Regions from separate parts of the Streptomyces sp. NPDC001889 genome, predicted to be linked through region 3. Evidence: riboswitches for the same ligand, from Rfam matches in the RefSeq annotation. Region 3 holds a riboswitch; each other region holds the start of a gene.
The links. Region 3 has a riboswitch for cyclic di-AMP ahead of ACWCRA_RS25975 (M23 family metallopeptidase). Riboswitches for the same ligand answer to the same signal wherever they lie in the genome.
Positions count from the first base shown of each region.

Region 1: it holds a riboswitch for cyclic di-AMP, as region 3 does, so the genes downstream of both, ACWCRA_RS25155 (transglycosylase family protein) here and ACWCRA_RS25975 (M23 family metallopeptidase) in region 3, are expected to answer to the same signal.
Region 2: it holds a riboswitch for cyclic di-AMP, as region 3 does, so the genes downstream of both, ACWCRA_RS26695 (C40 family peptidase) here and ACWCRA_RS25975 (M23 family metallopeptidase) in region 3, are expected to answer to the same signal.

Region 1 covers NZ_JBSFER010000022.1:53,229-55,485, reverse strand. The annotation lists gene eno (phosphopyruvate hydratase) at 1-109, opposite strand, end outside; gene ACWCRA_RS25155 (transglycosylase family protein) at 441-1,184, opposite strand; cyclic di-AMP (ydaO/yuaA leader) riboswitch at 1,188-1,362, opposite strand; gene ACWCRA_RS25150 (transglycosylase family protein) at 1,621-2,257, opposite strand, start outside.
Region 2 covers NZ_JBSFER010000024.1:79,265-81,521, forward strand. The annotation lists gene ACWCRA_RS26690 (ATP-binding protein) at 234-665, shown strand; gene ACWCRA_RS26695 (C40 family peptidase) at 827-1,303, opposite strand; cyclic di-AMP (ydaO/yuaA leader) riboswitch at 1,307-1,463, opposite strand; gene ACWCRA_RS26700 (alpha/beta hydrolase) at 1,951-2,257, shown strand, end outside.
Region 3 covers NZ_JBSFER010000023.1:77,240-79,496, forward strand. The annotation lists gene ACWCRA_RS25975 (M23 family metallopeptidase) at 33-806, opposite strand; cyclic di-AMP (ydaO/yuaA leader) riboswitch at 820-980, opposite strand; gene ACWCRA_RS25980 (M16 family metallopeptidase) at 1,190-2,257, opposite strand, start outside.

The DNA of each region.
Region 1 (2,257 bases), on a different contig from region 3:
CACGGCCGGTGCTGCCGTCGTCGAGGCCAACCTCGACCTCGACCGTGGGATTGCCTCGGGAGTCCAGGATTTCCCGGGCTACGACGACGTCGATGGACGGCACGAGCATCTCCTTCTGGGATGTGACGCGTGATGTGCAGGGTCTCATTGGCCTTGCGACAAGAGCCTAACCGGCGGCCGGGTGTCGTCCGTCGGATGCCCGCCCCCTGGGACGAACCTACCGATCGGTAACAGAACCGCCCGGCCGGATCGCGACAGACAAGGGGAGAGAAAAGAAAGAGGAGAGGAGAGAAAGAGGAGAGGAGAGGGGACAGAGGAAACCCCGGTCCGGCGCGATCGGGGGGAAGCGCGCCGGACCGGGGTGGTCCATCGGGGGCCGGCCCCCGGAGGGGGGTGCGGCCGGGGGGCCGGCTCCCGGAGCCGGGGGAGCCCGCCTCGGGTCAGCTCAGGTCGAGCTGCTGGCCCGGGTAGATGACATCGGCGTCACTGACGATGTCCTTGTTCAGCTCGTAGAGCTTCTCCCAGCCGCCGTCGACCTTCTCGGCGTCGGCGATGATGCTCAGGGTGTCGCCGGTCTTGACCTTGTACTCGCCGTCGCCCTTCTGGAAGCCCTGCGGCTTCGCGGCCGGCGCCGACTGCTGCTGCTGCGGGGCCGGGGCGGCCGACGGGCGCTCGGAGCGGGTCGTCGGGACCTCGGAGCGCTGCGGCTCCTGGGTCTGCTGCCGCGGCGCCGGGGTCGCGGCCTTGGGCTGCTCGGCCTTCGGCGCGGCCTTCTGGGTGGTGCCCGAGTCCGAGCCGCCACCGGTGTACGAGGCGTTGGAGAGGCCCACGCCACAGCTCGGCCAGGCACCCTTGCCCTGGCCCGCGAGGACCTTCTCGGCGGTCTGGATCTGCTGCGCCTTGCTGGCCTGGTCGGCGGTGGGGGCGAAGGCGGTACCGCCGTACGCGGCCCAGGTGGAGGCCGAGAACTGGAGGCCGCCGTAGTAACCGTTGCCGGTGTTGATGGACCAGTTGCCGCCGGACTCGCACTGGGCGACCTTGTCCCACTCGGCCGCGGTCGCGGCGGAGGCGGAGGAGGCGCCGATCAGCGGGGCCGCGACAGCGGCACCGGTCACACCGGCGAGCGTGACGATACGGGTGGCCTTGGAGGGGCGGCGGTGCTTGCCCTTGCCGGAAAACAGCATGGAGTTACTCCTCACCGACGCCTACGAGGTGAGCTGTCGGGTTCGGGCCAGATGAGTTGCCCGGCCGCGCGTCCTAGCGCGCGGCTTCACCCCTAGCCGGTACCGGCCGCTGTCCTCAGCGGCCGGGGCCCGGCACTTACCTTGGGTCCCCCGCTCCTGCCTTCGGCGCTCTCGCGTCGACTGTTCCCCCCGACCGGCGGCAGGATTCGGCGTGACGGTCGTTGGTGCCCGCGGTGGCGAGCGGTTCAGACCGTAGACACAGCTCTCCCCGATGTCCAAGAGAGAACATCGGGGAGAAATCGCCCATCCTGCCACTCCGGAAGGAGACGTTTTCGCAGGTCGGGCATGGAATGCGTGATTCCGGTTGGCCGGGTTGAGGAGTTGGGACGAAGAGACCCTTGTCTCATTTCCCCAGACCCGGACAAAGGAGCCCTAACTACCCGCGTTCCGCCGTGAGGTCGAGGCTCTGGCCGGGGTGGATCAGGTCCGGGTCGTCGCCGACGGCCTCGCGGTTCCCCTCGTACAGGGCGTTCCAGCCGCCCTCCAGCTTCCGCGCCTGGGCGATGGCCCAGAGGCTGTCGCCGGGGCGCACGGTGTAGGCGCCGTCCGGGGCGTCCGCCCCGGCGCCGTCGGCCGCCTCCCCGCCCTCACCGGCACCCGGGGCGGCGATCCCGTCCCGGGCGGAGCCGTCACCGCGCGAGATGTGGCCGGGATCGGCCTCCCGCCCCTTCGCCGTCTCCTCCGAAGCGGGTGAATCACCCGTTTTGGGCTCATGGTCGAGCTTGTCCGGCGGAGTGGCGCCGGGCCCGGTGGTTCCGGTCCCGGTCCCGGTGGATTCGCCCGTGCCGGGCCGGCCCGCCTCGGCCCGCTTCTCCTCGGCGGCCTCGCCCCGGTGCCTGCCCTTGCCCGCGGAACCGGAGCCGGCGTCCTGCTCCGCGCCCTTCTCCGCCTTCTTCTCCGGGGCGGCGCTCTTGGCGGGGCCGCCGGCCCCCGGACCCGTACCGGCGGATCTGTCGGCGCCGGAGCCCACGCCCTGGGTCTGTCCGGGCTCGGGGGTGCCGGACTTCCCGCCG
Region 2 (2,257 bases), on a different contig from region 3:
CCGTCGAACGCTGTCGGTTCGCCCGCGATCCAAGTGGGTGGAGCCGCCAAATCCGGTCCTTCGTGGCAGAGTTCACCGCATCGAGCGACAGATATATGCATATCTTGGGGGATCGCCCCTTCTGGGGAGGGGATGAGTGGCACTCTGGCGATCAGCGCAATCCGTGGCCGCCCGCGCAATCCCTCCGCTTCGAGTTCGGAGCCCGGCCGCGGTGGGAAAGGGACAGCGTCGCCATGGCAGACCTTCAGGAAGCCTCCGTCACCCTGCCGAGCGATCCCGCTTCGGTCTCCGTGGCACGGACATTCGTCGCCGACGTCGTCTCCGAGTGGGGCCTGCCGGCCGGGGGCGCGGCCGTGGAGACGATCCGGCTGATCGTCTCGGAGCTGGTGACCAATGCGGTCCAGCACACCTTCGGCCAGTCGCCCACCTTCACGGTGGACCTGGAGCTGGAGCGGGACGAGAGGCTGCGCATCGGGGTGACCGACAGTCACCCGCGCTGGCCCCAGCGGCTGCCCGCCGCCGTGCGGCAGGACAACGGCCGGGGAATGGTGATCGTCCGCGCGCTCACGGCGGAGAGCGGCGGCAGGCTCAGCGTCACACCCACCCGGGAGGGCGGGAAGACGGTCTGGATCGCCCTGCCGTGGCCGGCCGGGACGTCCGGCTGAGCGGCACCCGGCCTGCGCGGCAGGCCGGGCGTCGGGGCTCCCGCGTCCGGCGCGGGAGGCCAGGTCGTGGCCGCGACCTGGCTCCCCGGCCGGGCGGCGGGGCCCGGTGGCGGGCCGCCGGGGGTCCACCCGGCGGCCCGCACGGGCTCACTGCCGGTCCGTCAGCGCACCCGGCCGTACTTGACGCTCTTGCTCCAGATCTTGTCCAGCTTCACCCAGGACCCCTTCTTGGGCGAGTGCCAGATCTTTCCCTTACCGGCGTAGATGCCCACGTGGTAGACGTAGCCGCCGGAGTGGAAGAACACCAGGTCCCCGGCCTTGCGCCCGGAGGCCGACACGCGCTTGGTCTTGTTGTACTGCTGCTGGGCGGTGCGGGGCAGCTTCTTGCCCGCTCTCTTGTACGAGTAGAGCGTGAGCCCCGAGCAGTCGAAGCGGGACGGCCCCGTTCCTCCGTACCGGTAGGGCGCTCCCTTCTTGGAGGCCGCCACCTTGAGCGCCTTGCCCGCGTGGGACGTGGCGGCGTGCGCCTCGCTCGTGCCGCCCGGCACGAGCAGCGAACCGCCGAGGGCGGCGAGGGTGAGGGCCGATACGGCCCCCGCCCGGCTCATCAGAAACGGGACGTTTGTCTGCGCAGTCATGCGCAACCCTTCGTCAGCCGCCTGTGAAGGATGACCTGTCGGGTTCGGGCGGACGAAGGTGCCCGGCCGCGTGACGCGGCTTCACCCCGAGGGACGTCCGGACTTTCCGGCTGCCCCGTACTGCTCGGGTCCTCCACTCCTGCCGAAGCACTTCTATCGACCAGTCATCCGAAGCGGCGGCAGGACTCGGCGTCCGCTCGGACCGCCCCGCCGAGGTGACGGGGGCTTGTCGTCCCAGGGATCTTGACCCACGACATGGCGGAATTCCGAGCGGAAACGGCGTTATGTGAGTTTTAACACCCTTGGTCCGTTCAGGTGGACATGGCCTCCGGGCGGTCCGGCCCTCGACACCCGAGCATGCCCGCACCAGGGCCGGAATAGAGCATTCCGAGAGATTGGCCACGGTGATGCGCAACTCGACCGTAGTTGGCGCCGAGGCCACGAGTACATCAAAAGGAGTAGCTCGACCGTCACCCGTATGGCGGTTGACGAGGTTCCGCCGACCGCTCTGATTCGTCCGTTCCCGGGGGTTCACCGAGGGATGTACCGCTCACCGGTACTCGGCTCACCGGTTATTGGTTCGGTAAAGAAACAGCCGTACGGCCTGTTGCCGGTAGCACGTCAACCGCGAGGATCGCGGAGTACCCATGACAGAGAGGCAGTTCCAGGTGAGACGTACAGCGGTGTTCGGCGCGACCGGCACTCTGATGGCGGGCGCGCTCATAGCCGGGGCGATAGCCGCCCCGGTCGCCCAGGCCGAGGCCCGGCACTCAGGGGGGTCCGAGGCGCGCGGTGTCCAGATCGCGGCCGAACGCGCCGCCCGGCAGGGCATCGACTGGGCCGACTGTCCCGCCGACTGGGGACTCGCCAAGCCCATCCAGTGCGGCACGGTGACGGTTCCGCTCGACTACGCCCGCCCGAACGGCCGGCAGATCGAGCTGACCGTCGACCGCA
Region 3 (2,257 bases):
GACGGGACGCCGCCGGGCCCGGCGCGGTGGTGTCAGAGGGAGACTCCGTGGGCGCGCAGATAGGCGACCGGGTCGATGTCGGAGCCGTAGTCGGCGCCGCCTCGGGCCTCGAAGTGGAGGTGGGGCCCGGTGGAGTTGCCCGTGGAGCCCGCGAGGCCGATCTGCTGGCCCGCCACGACGCTCTGGCCCGCCGTGACACCGATGGACGCCAGATGGCCGTACTGGGTGTAGGAGCCGTCGTTCATCCTGATGACGACGTTGTTGCCATAGGCGCCGCCCCAGCCCGCCTCCACGACCGTGCCCATGCCGACCGACATCACGGGGGTGCCGTGGGGGGCGTGGAAGTCGATGCCGGAGTGGCTGCCGGAGGACCAGAGGGAGCCGCCGGCGCGGTAGCCGGTGGAGACATGGGAACCGGCGACGGGGGACTGGAAGGTGTTGAGCCGGCGGCGCTCTGCCTCACGGGCGGCGCGCTCCTCGGCCGCACGGGCCTCACGGGCCCGCTCGTCGGCCCTGCGCTGGGCCTCCTCGGCGGCCTGGACCCGGGCGACGGCCGCGGACTTCTGGGTGGCCGCCTGGTCGGCGACCTCGTCGGCGAGGGAGTCCGCGTCGGCGTCGGCGCTGATGATCATCAGCGATCCGGTGTCCTCCAGGGACGGCGCGCCCGATCCGGCGGCGTGGGCCGGGGCGGCGAGGGTTCCGCAGACTCCGGTGGTGGCGAGGGTGGCGACACCGGCGATGCTCGCGCCTCTGCGCGTCATCCGGCCAGGCGCACGGTGTTTCCCGGTGGGGCGGGTCAACGCCATGGAGAGGCTGGTCCTTTCCTTCCTTCTCGCCTACCGGGTTAGCTGACGGGTTCGGAGCAGGAAGGTCTCCTACGGGCCCCTCCGCATGGCGGCGAAGGCGCTCGATTCACCCCTGGGACGGTGGGTCCCCGGTTCCCCGGACTCGCGCCCTGGGGGATTCGGCGATGGCTGCCCGTGCCACGGGTGCGGCGTCGTGCGGGCGAACAGCCGGACCGACGCTAAGCGCGGGATCTTCCCTCCGCCAAACAAAGAGCTGCTTTTGTTGCACATGCCACAGCCCAGAAAGGCATCTTCCCCATGACAAACGATCAAAAGGGACATATAGCAGCCAGATGAGGGAACCCCGGCACCCGTGGCCGCCGGGGTTCCCTCATCCGTCCCGATCAGCCGGTGACGACGGTCACTTCGCCGATACCGAGGGCCTTGACGGGCTCCGCGATCTGCGCGGCGTCCCCCACCAGGACCGTGACCAGCCGGTCCTGCGGGAAGGCGTTGACCACCGCGGCCGTCGCCTCCACCGTGCCGGTCTCGGCCAGCCGGACGTAGAGCTGGGCCTGGTAGTCGTCGGGGAGGTGCTGCTCGACCTGGTCGGCCAGCGTGCCCGCGACGGAGGCGGCCATCTCGTACTTCAGCGGGGCGACGCCCACCAGGTTCTGCACCGCCACATCCCGCTCGGCGTCGGTGAGCCCGCCGGCCGCCAGGGTCCGCAGCACCTTCCACAGATCGTCGAGGGCCGGGCCGGTGTTGGGGGTGTCCACCGAGCCGCTGATGGCGAGCAGGGAGACGCCCGAGCCGTCCGGGGCGGAGCGCAGCACCTGGCCGAAGGCGCGCACACCGTAGGTGTAGCCCTTCTCCTCGCGCAGCACCCGGTCGAGCCGGGAGGTCAGCGTGCCGCCGAGGCAGTAGGTGCCGAGCACCTGGGCGGGCCAGACCCGGTCGTGGCGGTCCGCGCCGACCCGTCCGATCAGCACCTGGGTCTGAACCGCGCCGGGGCGGTCCACGACGACCACCCGGCCGGTGTCGTCGGCGGTGACCGCCGGCACGGGGCGCAGGTCCGCGGTGTCGCCCGTCCACTCGCCGAGGGTCTCGGCGAGCACGGCGTCGACATCGACCTCGGCGAGATCGCCGACGATCACCGCGGTGGCGGTGGCGGGGCGGACATGCGCCTCGTAGAAGGCGCGCACGGCCGCCGCGTCGATCCGGGCGACGGTCTCCTCGGTGCCCTGGCGCGGACGGGACATCCGCAGGGACTCCGGGAAGAGCTGCCGGTACAGCTCCTTGGCGGCCCGGCGGCCCGGGTTGGCCGTCTCGTGCGGGATCTCGTCCAGCCGGTTGCGCACCAGCCGCTCGATCTCGGTGTCGAGGAACGCGGGGGCCCGCAGGGCCTCGGCCACCAGCCCGAGCGCCTTGGGCAGCCGGGAGACCGGGACCTCCAGCGAGACCCGGACACC